One region of the Mesorhizobium sp. WSM4821 genome, then DNA from elsewhere that is predicted to be linked to it. Evidence: riboswitches for the same ligand, from Rfam matches in the RefSeq annotation. Region 1 holds a riboswitch; the other holds the start of a gene.

The links. Region 1 has a riboswitch for thiamine pyrophosphate ahead of thiB (thiamine ABC transporter substrate binding subunit). Riboswitches for the same ligand answer to the same signal wherever they lie in the genome.
Region 2: it holds a riboswitch for thiamine pyrophosphate, as region 1 does, so the genes downstream of both, thiC (phosphomethylpyrimidine synthase ThiC) here and thiB (thiamine ABC transporter substrate binding subunit) in region 1, are expected to answer to the same signal.

The regions. Positions count from the first base shown of each region.
Region 1 covers NZ_CM148371.1:1,742,136-1,749,047, forward strand. Annotated here, with positions in the region: gene AC0NID_RS08325 (ABC-F family ATP-binding cassette domain-containing protein) at 1-1,084, opposite strand, end outside; gene AC0NID_RS08330 (thiamine diphosphokinase) at 1,086-1,730, opposite strand; TPP riboswitch at 1,846-1,960, shown strand; gene thiB (thiamine ABC transporter substrate binding subunit) at 2,004-3,017, shown strand; gene thiP (thiamine/thiamine pyrophosphate ABC transporter permease) at 3,261-4,880, shown strand; gene thiQ (thiamine ABC transporter ATP-binding protein) at 4,877-5,650, shown strand; gene AC0NID_RS08350 (M48 family metalloprotease) at 5,969-6,912, shown strand, end outside.
Region 2 covers NZ_CM148371.1:5,649,138-5,656,049, reverse strand. Annotated here, with positions in the region: gene AC0NID_RS27675 (hydroxymethylpyrimidine/phosphomethylpyrimidine kinase) at 1-503, opposite strand, end outside; gene AC0NID_RS27670 (thiamine phosphate synthase) at 494-1,099, opposite strand; gene AC0NID_RS27665 (thiazole synthase) at 1,096-1,869, opposite strand; gene thiS (sulfur carrier protein ThiS) at 1,874-2,071, opposite strand; gene thiO (glycine oxidase ThiO) at 2,071-3,042, opposite strand; gene thiC (phosphomethylpyrimidine synthase ThiC) at 3,039-4,868, opposite strand; TPP riboswitch at 4,968-5,084, opposite strand; gene AC0NID_RS27645 (TerC family protein) at 5,447-6,103, shown strand; partial or broken gene repC (plasmid replication protein RepC) at 6,206-6,588, shown strand; gene AC0NID_RS27635 (antitoxin Xre-like helix-turn-helix domain-containing protein) at 6,679-6,912, shown strand, end outside.

The sequences.
Region 1 (6,912 bases):
TCTCTTGCGGATCGACCGCCTCGCGCTTCTGATCGAGTGTGGCGATCTCCAGATTGGTGCCGAGCCGCACCGAGCCCGAGTCCGGCTTCAATTCGCCGGTCAGCATCTTCAGTAGCGTCGTCTTACCGGCGCCGTTCGGCCCGACCAAGCCGACGCGGTCGCCGCGCTGGATGCGGGTCGAGAAGCCTCTGACCACCGTGAGGTCGCCAAAGCTCTTCTCGATGTTCTTGGCCTCGATCACCAGTTTGCCGGATTCGGCCGCGTCGCTGGCCACCATGGTCGCAGCGCCCTCGGCGCCGCGATGGCCGCGAAAACGCTGGCGCATGGTCTGCAATTCGCCGAGCCGGCGCATGTTGCGCTTGCGCCGCGCTGTCACGCCATAGCGCAGCCAGTGCTCCTCGCGGACGATCTGGCGGCCGAGCTTGTGCTGCTCGCGCTCTTCCTCTTCCAGTACGGTGTCGCGCCATTCCTCGAAATGGCCAAAGCCCTTGTCGAGCCTGCGGGTCTGGCCGCGATCGAGCCAGACGGTGGCGCGCGACAGGCGTTCGAGGAAACGGCGGTCGTGCGAGATGACGATCAGCGCCGAAGAGGTGCGGGCAAGCTCCTCCTCCAGCCATTCGATGACCGACAAGTCGAGATGGTTGGTCGGCTCATCGAGGAGGAGAATGTCGGGCTCCGGCGCCATGACGCGGGCAAGTGCGGCGCGGCGCGCCTCGCCGCCGGACAGGTCGTTCGGCCGTTCCTCGCCGGACAGGCCGAGATGCTCCATCAGATAGGTGGCGCGGTAGGGATCGTCGGCGGGTCCGAGTCCCGCCTCGACATAGGCGCGGACGCTGGCGAAACCGTCCATGTCCGGCATTTGCGGCAGGTAGCGCACTGTCGCCGAAGGCTGGCGAAACACCTCGCCGTCCTGCGGCTCGATCAATCCCGCTGCGATCTTGAGCAATGTCGACTTGCCCGAGCCGTTGCGGCCGACCAGGGCGATCTTGTCGCCGGCCGACGCTGTCAGTTCCGCCCCGTCGAGCAACGGCGTGCCACCGAAGGTCAGTTTTATCCCGTCGAGATTGAGAAGCGGCGGCGCCATGTCAGCTTTCAGGTAAGGGAAAAGGATGGGCGAGCAACAGCGCGCGGCCGCTGTCCAGCGCGATTTCGAGCCGGCCCTTGACCTCGTTGGAGAGGGTCAGCGACGAGCCGAACGCCACCTCGACATGGTTCAGCGGCCATTTGGCGCCGGTGACGGTCAGGCCGGAAAGATCGGAGAAGTCGAGGATCGAAAACAGCGTACCGTCGGCGTAGTCGAAGCCGGCCTTGCCGGGAAGCAAGGGGATGCCTTCCTGCGCCCCGCTGGTCAAAAGCACGTCCGTCCCGCGTTCCGCCAGTCGCAGGCTGAGCGCCAGATGCAGGAATGCGTGGTCGATGCGCCTGCCGCCGAACGCGCCTGCGAGCACGAGGCTGGTCGCGCCGCGTTCGAGCGCGGCGGCGATGGCCAATTCGCCGTCGGTATTGTCCTTTTCGGCCGGAAACACCTGGCGGGGAACGGCAGCCAGATCGTCCGGCAAATCCGCCGGGACGGAATCGAAGTCGCCGACCCAGAGTTCCGGCGTGAGGCCCAAAGTCCGGGCATGGCCGATGCCGGCATCGGCGGCGATGACGCGTGTGCCGGCGACCTGGCGGTCGAGCAGCGGCGTGCGGATGAGATCGCCGCCAAGCAGGATGGTGAATGTGCTCATATATCGTGGCCCTTACCAGCCCTGTCCAGGAAACGAAAGGTGAAACGGAAGGCCGCGCTCCGGATGCCCGGCAAACTTCCGCTTGCGCCGCACCTGGGCCGGGCCTATGTGTCGAAACGCTCTAACGGGGTGCTGGACGCGATCTACGCGGACCGGCTGAGAGGCAGCCATGCCAACCCGCTGAACCTGATCCGGTTTGTACCGGCGGAGGGATTAGACGTTTCGGACAACCCGACGCCTCAATTCCTTTCAATGCGAACGAAGGAGGCGCCGATGCGCACGCTTTTTTACTCTCATGTCTCAGCAGTGCTCCTGGCGGCGTCCGTTCTCGCTGGCACCGGGCCGGCGTCCGCGCAGGAGAAACTCACCGTCTATACCTATGAGAGCTTCACCGCCGATTGGGGTCCAGGTCCTGCGGTGAAGAAGGCCTTCGAGGTGGAATGCGGCTGTACTCTCGATTTCGTCGCGGTCGCCGATGGCGTCGCGCTGCTCAACCGCGTCAAGCTGGAAGGGGTCGCTACCAAGGCCGATATCGTGCTCGGCCTCGACACCAATCTGACCGCGGAAGCCAAGGCAACCGGCCTGTTTTCGCCGCATAACGCCGTTGCGGACGTCAATGTGCCGGGCGGCTGGAGCGACGATGTTTTCGTGCCGTTCGACTATGGTTATTTCGCCGTCGTCTACGACACCGAAAAGCTGAAGACCCCGCCGAAGAGCCTGAAGGAACTGGTCGAGGGCAATGCCGACGAGAAGATCGTCATTCAGGATCCGCGCACCTCGACGCCCGGTCTCGGCCTGCTGTTGTGGGTGAGGTCGGTCTATGGCGACCAGGCGCCGGAAGCCTGGGCCAAGCTCAAGGCGAAGGTGCTCACAGTGACGCCGGGCTGGAGCGAGGCCTATGGCCTGTTCACCAAGGGCGAGGCGCCGATGGTGCTGTCCTACACCACGTCGCCGGCCTATCACATGGTCGCCGAGAACACCGAACGTTATCAGGCGGCTTCCTTCGAGGAGGGCGAGTATCTGCAGATCGAGGTCGCCGGCATCACCACCACGGGTGCCAAAAACCCGCTGGCGGAACAATTCCTGACTTTCATGACGGGACCGAAATTCCAGGATGTGATCCCGGAGACCAACTGGATGTTCCCGGCCGGCAAGACCGAGAAACCGCTCAATCCGGCTTTCGACAAGCTCGTCAAGCCGACCAGGACCTTGATGTTCAGCCCTGAAGAGGTCGCCGCCAACCGCAAGGCCTGGGTCGACGAATGGCTGTCGGTGATGAGCAAGTAATCGTGGCGAGCTGATCAAAGATGTTTGCTCTACGGCGCCCCCCTCTGTCCTGCCGGACATCTCCCCCACATGGAGGGAGATCGGCCGTCACGCCGGCTTTCGCCAATCTCCAAAGTTGCTGGGACGAGCGGAATGCTGAAGCTGCCAATCTCCCCCCTTGTTGTGGGGGAGATGTCCGGCAGGACAGAGGGGGGCGCGAAGGAACGCAATCCTCGCTAAGAATCTCGAGTCAGGTGGTCGAACGTGCTGCACGCACCCCCTTCTGACTCCCGTGTCACCATTGGCACTCTCGCGCTTGCCGCTGTGGCGCTGCTGATCGGCGGAGCGTTCGCGGGGCTTATCCTTGAAGGCGCACGCGACCCTTCCGGCACCGTGTCGGCCTTCGATCCCTATCTCTTCCGCGTCGCGCGCTTCACGCTTTGGCAGGCTTTGCTGTCGACGCTACTTTCCGTCGTGCCGGCGCTGTTCGTCGCTCGGGCGCTGTCGCGGCATCCGCGTTTCTTTGGCCGCGACCTGATCCTGCAGCTCTTCGCCGTGCCGCTGGCACTGCCGGCCATCGTCGCGGCGCTCGGCATTCTGGCGCTCTATGGCCGGGCCGGCTATTTCGCCGGCTTGCTCACAGCGACTGGCGGTCAGGGTTGGCCTGGCATATACGGCCTGTCCGGCATCCTCGTCGCCCATGTCTTCTTCAATTTGCCGCTGGCTACGCGACTGTTCCTTGAAGCTTTGGGGACAGTGCCGGCCGACCAGTGGCGGTTGGCGAGCCAGCTCGGCATGGGCGCCAGGCCTGCCTTCCGGCTGATCGAATGGCCGACGCTGCGCGCGGCACTGCCGGGGGTCGCCGGGCTTGTCTTCATGCTCTGCATGACATCCTTTACCATCGTGCTGACGCTGGGCGGCGGGCCGCGCGCGACGACATTGGAGGTCGCCATCTACCAGGCGCTGCGTTTCGATTTCGATCCTGCCCGCGCGGTGACGCTGACGCTGTTGCAGATCGTGCTGACCTTCGTCGTGGTGCTGGCATTGATGCGGCTCGGTGCCAACACTGTCGGCGACGCCAACCTGCCGGTGGCGCCGCGCCGGTATATATTGCCAGGCACCGCCGAGACCACGCTGAACGGCGCGTTGATCGTTCTGGCACTGCTGTTCGTAGCCGGGCCAATGGCGGCCATCGTGACGTCAGGCCTTGGCGCCGATCTCAGCCGGCTGACGGGCGAGAGCGCGGTGCGGCAAGCGACGCTGACCAGCGTCGTGCTCGCCTTGCTGGCGGCGCTGCTTTCGGTGGCGTTGTCGCTGTCACTCGTCATGGCACGGCGGGCGCTGGCCTTGAACCGTCGCGTCGGCGCCAAGACGCTGCTCGAGCACGCCACCGATACCGGCGCTGGTTTCGCCCTCGTCGTGCCACCCATCGTCATCGGCACCGGTTGGTTCCTGCTCCTGCGCACCGTCAGCAACGTCTTTGCCGTCGCCCCTGTCATGGTCGTCACCGTCAATGCGGTGATGGCGATGCCGTTTGCCATCCGCGCCATCCGCCCCGGCTATGATGCGGCGAGCGAACGCCACGAACGGATCTGTCTGCTGCTTAGCATTACCGGCTGGAACCGGTTCCGTCTGGTCGACTGGCCGTCGCTGCGGCGGCCGCTCGCCACCGGTTTCGCCTTTGCCATGGCGTTGTCGCTCGGCGATCTCGGCGTCATTGCCCTGTTCGGCAGCGATTCCCTGCAGACACTTCCTTATCTCCTGCTGGCGCGCATGGGCAGCTATCGCACGCTGGACGCCGCAGGCCTGGCGTTGCTGCTCGGTCTGGTCTGTCTCGCGCTTGTCCTGACCGCTCACTGGCTGGGACGGGGAGAAAAATCATGATGCTCACCGGCGCGGAAAACGGTACGGCCGTGCGGCTGGAAAAGGTCTCGTTCAGCTATGGCGAAGCGCCGTTCCTGTTCGACGTCGAGTTCGCCGCTTCGAGGATCACGGCCATCATGGGGCCGAGCGGCTCGGGAAAATCGACGCTGCTCAATCTGGTGGCCGGCTTCGAGATGCCGCGATCGGGCCGCGTGCTGATCGGCGGCGCCGATGTCGGCGCCAAACCACCTTCGGCGCGGCCGGTGTCGATGGTGTTCCAGGAAAACAATCTCTTTGCCCATCTTTCGGTCGAACGAAATGTCGGGCTCGGCCGCTCGCCGTCGCTCAGCCTTACCGAGGCCGACCACATTGCAATCACCGGGGCGCTCGAGCGCGTCGGCCTTGCCGGCAAGGAACAGCGCCTGCCGCGCGAATTGTCCGGCGGCGAGCGGCAGCGTGTCGCGCTCGCCCGCGTCCTTGTGCGCGCCCGGCCGGTGCTCTTGCTCGATGAGCCGTTCGCCTCGCTCGGACCGGCCCTGCGCGACGACATGCTTGACCTGGTGGCCAGCGTCCATGCTGAGCGGCGCATGACGGTGCTGTTCGTCACGCACCAACCGGAAGATGCGCGCCGTATCGGCCAGGACATGGTGTTCCTGGACAATGGCACGGTTGCCGCGACGGGTGCCGCGGCCGGCTTTTTCACCAAGGCTGGACCGGAAGCCTTCCGGCGCTATATCGGTGCAGGCCCGTTTGGCGGCGTATCACGAGATATTGCCCGGAAGCGGACATAATTTACGGTCAAACCGGGTTCAGGCGATGCGGCGTTTGCTTGCCATGGTCAAAGTAGTGTGGCTAGGTCCTCCGATATTGGTCCGGCATAAGCCATGATTTGCCACTACAGTGCCGTGCATGCTGATGGCGCAAAGGACGCTGTGGCAGTTTGATTTTTGCGCATGATCCTTTCTGAAGATCGTTACCCGATTTTCAGGTCATGTGCTGAGACCTGAAAGGAAGCTGTTCTGCCGACCGGTACCGACAGAGTGGGAAGGAATTCGCTGGCGCGCTTCCTTGCGCTGGCCGGCATTGCCGTGGCGCTGGCAAGCTGCCAGATGTTCACGCCTCCGGATGTTCAGGAATCCGGCTTCCAGCCTTCCAGCAAGCCGATCACGGTCGACAATGTCACCGCCAACAGCAGGCTCGCCGAAATGGCGAAGGCGCAGCATCCGCGCATTCTTGCCACCTATGGCGGCGAATATTCCGACTCGAAGCTCGAGCGGATGGTCGCCAAGGTCGTCGGCCGCCTGACCGTGGTGTCGGCCAATCCGACCCAGACCTACCGGATCACGATCCTCAATTCGCCCAACGTCAACGCTTTCGCATTGCCAGGCGGCTATCTCTACATCACGCGCGGCCTGTTGGCGCTTGCCAACGATTCGGCCGAACTCGCCGCTGTCATCGCGCATGAGATGGGACACGTCACTGCAAACCACGGCCTGCAGCGCCAGCAATTGGAGGCCGAGGAAGGGCTGGCGACCAAGGTCGTTTCCGACGTCCTCGGCGACAACCCCACCGCCAAGGCGGCATTGATCCGCGGCAAGCTGCGGCTTGCCCAGTTCTCGCGCAACCAGGAACTGGAGGCGGACGGCGTCGGCATCAAGTCGATCGGCGAGGCGGGCTTCGATCCCTTTGCCGCCGGCCGCTTCCTGCAGTCAATGTCGGCCTACACCGACTTCCGCTCGATCAGCGGCGCCACCGACGCCAGTCTCGACTTCCTGGCGACTCATCCCAACACGCCGCAGCGCATCGAACTGGCGCAGCGCCACGCCCGTCAGTTCGGCGCGCCTGGCGTCGGCACGCGCGACCGTGACCCCTTTCTTGCCGGCATAGACGGCCTGCTTTACGGCGACACGCCGGAAGAAGGCTATGTGCGCGGCGAAACCTTCCTGCATCCGGGCCTCGGCGTGTCGTTCTCGGTGCCCGACGGTTTCATCATCGACAACTCGGCCGCGGCGGTGACGGCGACCGGGCCGGGCGATATGGCAATCCGCTTCGA
Region 2 (6,912 bases), 3.4 Mb from region 1:
AGTTTTTGACCCTGTTGCAATGCGCCGTCCTCGTCCATGGCCAGTTCCGAGCCGGCAAGCACAGCCAGCTCGATGAGGTTGGGCGTGACAAGACGGCAAAGCGGGATGAGTTCATGCTTCAGGACGTCGATGGCACCTGTTTCCAGAAGCGGCCTGCCCGAAGAAGAGACCAGCACCGGGTCGATGACTGCCGGTATCTGTGGGTTTTGGCGCAGCACATCGGCGACGGCGACGATGATCTGCTCCGTTGCGAGCATGCCGATTTTGATCGCTCCTACCTCGTTGGCTTGCAGCGCCGCACACATCTGGTCGGCCACCAGATCGGCTTGCAGATTGTGGATTTGCGTGACGGCTTCATGCGTCTGCACCGTGACGGCGCTAACGGCAAGGCAGGTGCGCACGCTAAGCGTCGAGATCGTCTCGATGTCGCGGGCTATGCCGGCGCCGCCGCTGGAGTCGGATCCGCCAACGACAAGCACATGCGGTTCGCGCCTCAACGCCATCGGTCTGTCTTTTCGATCCACTCGCGCGTTCGCGCTTCCGGAACGGCGTTCAATGTTATGTCGGTCACGACCGCGGCGCTGTCCGCACCAGCGCCGAAGACCCCCTCGAGCCGGTTGGGGTTGAGCCCGCCAATCGCAACCAGAGGTGTCGGCGCGATCCGGCGCTTCCATTCGCCAATCCGCTCAAGCCCCTGCGGCGCCCATTTCATCTTTTTCAGGATGGTCGGATAGACCGGGCCGAGCGCTATATAGTCCGGTCTTGCGGCAAGGGCTGTCTCGAGTTCGCGATGATCGTGCGTGCTGAGGCCGAGACGGAGACCTGCAGCCCTTATCCGGGCAAGATCCGCCGCTTGCAGATCTTCCTGCCCGAGATGAATGAAGTCGCATTCCTCCTCGATCGCCAGCCGCCAGAAGTCATTGATGATGAGCTGGCATTTGTAGCGGGCGCACAAGGCCTTCGCCTTGCGGATCTCGGCGCGCAGCGCAGCCTCGTCGAGGTTCTTGACGCGAAGCTGCACCAGGCTGACGCCGAGCGGCGCCAGCCTTTCGATCCAGGCGGCGCTGTCGACGATCAGATAAAAAGGGTCGAGTTTCATTGAAAGACAGCCTGGCCAATCGTCGGCGTCGATGGGACGGCGACGTCGCGCGGCTCGAGCAGGCCCGAGCGATAGGCCTCACGGCCGGCGCCGACCGCCTTGCCGAATGCGCGCGCCATGCCGACCGGATCTGCGGCCTTGGCCACCGCCGTGTTGAGGAGCACAGCGTCGAAGCCGAGTTCCATCACCACAGCCGCGTGAGATGGGCGGCCGATGCCCGCATCCACGATCAGCGGGACATCCGGAAAATGGCCGCGCATCGAACGCAGCGCGGTGACATTTACCGGTCCGAGCGCCGAACCGATCGGCGCGCACCACGGCATCAGAACCTTGCAGCCTATCCCCAGCAGCCGCTCGGCGACGACGAGATCATCCGTGGTATACGGGAATACGGCAAAACCGTCTTCGCACAGGATTCGCGCGGCCTCGACCAAACCGAACACGTCAGGCTGCAGCGTGTCATGATTGCCGATCACCTCGAGCTTGATCCAGTTGGTGCCGAAGATCTCGCGCGCCATCTTTGCGGTGGTGACGGCTTCCTTGACGGAGTGACAACCGGCGGTGTTGGGCAAGACGTGCAACTGCAATGATTGGATGAGCGACCAGAATTTCTCTCCACCCCTGCCGCCTGCCATTTCGCGGCGCAATGAGACGGTCACCGCCGATGCGCGCGATGCCTTGACCGCATCGGCCAGAATGGCCGGCGAGGGGTACTGCGCGGTGCCGAGAAGCAGGCGCGAGGCAAGCTTCGTTCCGTAAAGCTCGAGCACGTTGCTAACCCCCTTGCATCGGTGAGAGAATTTCGATCCGGTCGCCGTCCTTCAACTGGAACAGTGTCCGCTCAGTCGCATGCACGAGGTCGCTGTTCACGGCCGTTGCAAGCCAGCTGCCTTCGTAGTCGAGCGCAGCGAGAAGCTCCGCCAGGGTGGCGGCGGCGATCTCATGCGCTTCGCCGTTGACTGTCAGTTTCATCAGCAAAGCTCCACTGGTCTGTCGGAATAAAAAACAAGCTCGGCCGCCTGGCGCGCCATGGCGGGGGCGAGCAGGAAACCGTGGCGGTAGAGTCCGTTGATGGCGATTGTCTTTCCGCTCATCTGGACGCGCGGCAAATTGTCGGGAAAGGCCGGGCGAATGCCGACGGCCGTCTCAACGATGGCAGCCTCGCCGAAGGCGGGATGAACCGAATAGGCGCCATTCAGGAGTTCCATCATCGAGCGCGCCGTGACCGGTCCTGCCGACAGGCTCTCGATCATCGTTGCGCCTGCCATGAAATGGTGGTCGGCGCGCGGCACCAGATAGAGCGGCAAGCGCGGGTGCAGCAGCCTGACCGGGCGCGACAGCGAAATATCCGGCGCATGCAGGATCAGCATCTCGCCGCGAACGCCGCGCAGCCTGTCATCGCGGGAAGCCATGCCCGTGCAGTCGATCGCGCGGTCGAACCCCGTCATAGATTGGGCGTCCACTCCGAAGCGGAATTCGACGCCGCTTCCGGCGAGCTTTTCATGCAGCGCCGCCATTGCACGGCGTGGATCGAGATGGGCTTCGCCGGGGAAGAACAGCCCGCGGCCGAAACGGCCGGCGAGATCGGGCTCCAGCAGCGCAATTTCGTCTTCGTCGACCAGCCGATGGCCCGAGGTGCGGCTTGCAAAGCGGTCGAGTTCGCCCGCATCCCGCGGCATCGCCAAAACCAGCGTTCCGGCCCGCGTGACACGGCCCGGCAGCGCCGCATCCCACCACTCGGCGGCGTCGCGTCCGAGATCCAGCACCGGCTGCTCGGCGCTTTCGCGCTCGCACCAGGGCGCCAGCATGCCGCCGGCCATCCATGAGGCGTTGCCGCTAAGGCCATCGCGGATTTCGGCGACGGTCACCGCCGCACCGCGGGCGGCGAGTTCGCAAGCGGCGGTGAGGCCGGCGATGCCGGCCCCCTTGACCAGAACCCTCATGACGGCTCCGACACCTCCGGTCCAGGCGGGTCGCCGTTCACCGCCATATAGAGATCACCGCCCTCGCGGTATTTCGCCGCCATCGCCGCCATGCCCTCTTTCTGGGCCTCGGCCCGAATGTCGTGGGAGATGCGCATCGAGCAGAATTTCGGCCCGCACATGGAGCAGAAATGCGCCAGCTTGTGCGCCTCCTTCGGCAAGGTCTCGTCGTGGAAGGAGCGCGCGGTTTCAGGGTCGAGCGACAGGTTGAACTGGTCTTCCCAGCGAAATTCGAACCGCGCCCGCGACAATGCATCGTCACGCAGCTTCGCTGCCGGATGACCCTTGGCGAGATCGGCGGCGTGAGCGGCTATTTTGTAGGTGATGACACCGGTCTTGACGTCGTTGCGATCAGGCAGGCCGAGATGCTCCTTGGGCGTGACGTAGCAGAGCATGGCCGTGCCGTACCAGCCGATCATCGCCGCCCCGATGCCGGAGGTGATGTGGTCGTAGCCCGGCGCGATGTCGCTCGTCAGCGGCCCGAGCGTGTAGAACGGCGCCTCGCCGCAGACTTCGAGCTGCCTGTCCATGTTCTGCTTGATCTTGTGCATGGGGACATGGCCCGGCCCCTCGATCATCACCTGGCAATCCTTGCCCCAGGCGATCCTGGTCAGCTCGCCAAGCGTTTCCAGTTCGGCGAATTGCGCCGCATCGTTGGCGTCGGCGATCGAGCCGGGACGAAGGCCGTCGCCAAGCGAGAACGACACGTCGTAAGCTCTGGCGATATCGCAGATTTCCTCGAAATGCTCATAAAGGAAGCTTTCGCGGTGATGATGCAGGCACCATTTGGCCATGATCGAGCCGCCCCGGCTGACGATGCCGGTGACCCGGTCGACTGTCAGCGGGATGTAGTGCAGCCGCACGCCGGCATGGATCGTGAAATAGTCGACGCCCTGTTCGGCCTGTTCGATCAGCGTGTCGCGGTAGACTTCCCAGCTCAGGTCCTCGGCGATTCCTCCGACCTTCTCAAGCGCCTGATAGAGCGGAACGGTACCGATCGGCACCGGCGAATTGCGGACGATCCATTCGCGGATGTTGTGGATGTTGCGGCCGGTGGACAGATCCATCACCGTGTCGGCTCCCCAGCGGATCGCCCAGACCATTTTTTCGACCTCTTCGGCCATCGAGGAGGTGACCGCCGAATTGCCGATATTGGCATTGATCTTGACCAGGAAATTGCGGCCGATGATCATCGGCTCGCTCTCCGGGTGGTTGATGTTGGCGGGAATGATCGCCCGCCCGCGCGCCACCTCGTCGCGCACGAATTCCGGCGTGACGAAATCAGGGATCGCCGCGCCGAAAGACTCGCCGTCGCGCTGCATCCCGCCGCGCAGGCTCTCGCGGCCGAGATTTTCACGAATGGCGACGAACTCCATCTCCGGGGTGATGATTCCGGCGCGCGCATAGGCAAGCTGCGTCACCGCTTTGCCTGCCAAGGCCTTCAGCGGCCGGTGGCGGACAGGAAATTCCGGCGTCAGCCGTTCGCCTGAGGCGAAGCCGTTGTCCTCCGGTCTGACATTACGGCCTTCCCTAGATTCGACATCGCCGCGCGCCTTGATCCACGCGTGCCGGAACCGGGAAAGTCCGTTCTCGATATTCGTCTCGACGCTCGGATCCGTATAGGGCCCGGACGGATCGTAGACGGTGACGGGCGGTTCGCCGGCCGTCGGATGGACGGCGATTTCCCGCATCGGCACCCTGATTTGCGGGTGGATCGTGCCGGGTTTGTGGATCTTCCTCGAGGCGGGCAACGGTCCCGTCGAGACGGCGGGGGTAATGGCATTCATTTGAGGCTCCTTTGCTCATGCATTGGAGACCCAGTTCTGTGCCGGAAGGATGAAAAGACGCTTTTCCTGCCTGCTTACAGGTTTTCGGGCATGAGGCCCCGCAAAGCGCTTGCACCGTCCCTACGCCAGTATGAACTGGATCAGGTTCAACGGGTCACTGCGCCGCAAAAGCCAGCAGTATCTCAGCCCCTTGCCGGGACTCCCCTGGTGAATGCGTCAAGTTGAGCGGGCGATCGCTATCTTGTCAAGCGCCTTCGGGCTGCCGCTGGCGGGAAGAGCACCCGAAGAAACCGATCGCAGTACCGCGCAGCCATGAGCGTGAGACCTGGTCTTGCATATGCCGGAGCACATTTAAGTCTTGAGTTTGTCGCATTCCGCAATTAGCTAGGTGCTACCAGGCCGGGCCCCTCTGGCAGTCCATCAGGACTGTGATGTCGGACTGGAATTTTAATCCGGGTGGCCTGGCTTTGAGATCTCTTCAGCTGTAGCGGCATTTCTCCTGTCATACGCGGTGTCCGCGTTGCTCTACGGTTTTGCTCGCAAGCCGCGTCACCCCTAGCTGAACGCAAGGGTGCCGTATGACAGAATTTTTCAGTCCCGAAGCAATGACCGCTCTCTTGCAGGTCATCATGATCGACCTGGTGCTGGCCGGCGACAACGCCATCGTTATCGGCCTTGCCGCGGCCGGGCTGCCCAAAGAGCAGCGCAGAAAGGCGATCCTCATTGGCATTGTCGCAGCGACCGTTCTGCGCATCGGCTTTGCGGCCGCGACAACCCAGCTCCTGCAGATCGTCGGCTTACTGTTGGCCGGCGGTGTGTTGCTGTTGTGGGTATGCTGGAAGATGTGGCGCGAACTCCGGCAAAACCATGCGCAGGAAGCACAGGCGATCGAAGCGCTTTCCGAAAATGACGTCGACCACGACGGCATCGTAGCCGGCAAAGCTCAACGCAAGACCCTGGCGCAGGCAACCTGGCAGATCGTCATCGCCGATGTGTCCATGTCGCTCGACAATGTCCTGGCGGTAGCGGGTGCCGCGCGCGAGCACCCGAACGTGTTGATCTTCGGCCTTATCCTCTCCATCGCGCTGATGGGCATTGCCGCAAGCTTCATTGCCAATCTGCTCCAGAAGCATCGCTGGATCGCCTATGTCGGGCTGGTGATCATCCTCTACGTAGCCGGCGAGATGATCTATCGCGGTGTGGTTGAACTTCTGCCGCACGTCGCGGGCTCTTAAAAATGCAAAAGGCAGGCAGGCCGGAACAGCGTCGTTCCGGCCTGCAGCTGTTCGAGACCAGCTCTACGCCGACGACCAGGCGCTCTCGCTCGATCCGGCGGTAGGGCGGCGGCCGAGCCACTAACGAGGACCGCAGAGCCGCCGAAAAGCTATCCGCTGGGGCTAGTGCTGAAGGCCTGCCCCGAAATTGCAGACTACGCCGTTGAGGGGATCGGCAACTGGCGCGATTTCATGAGAACCGCCGCCCAGGTGCGAGGATACCTGGTGTTTCGCCGTCAGCGTATGAGGATGCCTGCCATGTCATGGGGCAGGAAATCGCCGCGGTGGTGATTGCCTGCATTCTGCAGCGGGCAAAGCACATGGAGTCAGCTGGTGGCTATCTGCGCGTTCTCACCGAGAAGGCGAGGGCAGGGCAGTTTTCGGCCGGGACGATGCTGATGGCCGCGTTGCGAGCGAACGGCGCCACCGCAAGGATGGCAGGTTAAAACTGTTGGCGGATCGGTTCGCGCTGATGCAAGCGGCTTGCACGGCGCACCATGTGAGGCTATATTTTGCCTCAAATGGAGTGGAGCGTGATGCTAGCGTTCGGCAATGTCGCCGACGTGTTGGGGCTGCCCGTTGAAGAGGTGGCGGCGCGGTCGCCTTTCGGGCTGATCTCCCGGATCGAGAATGGACTTCCCATCGGGGCGCTCGAGCGCGTTGCGCATCTTCTGGCGCCTGGCGATGCTCAGTTCAAATACCGGCTGATCCCCAAGGCGACCTACGAGCGGCGCAAGGCGGTCCATCGCCTATCGTCGGACGAGGGCACA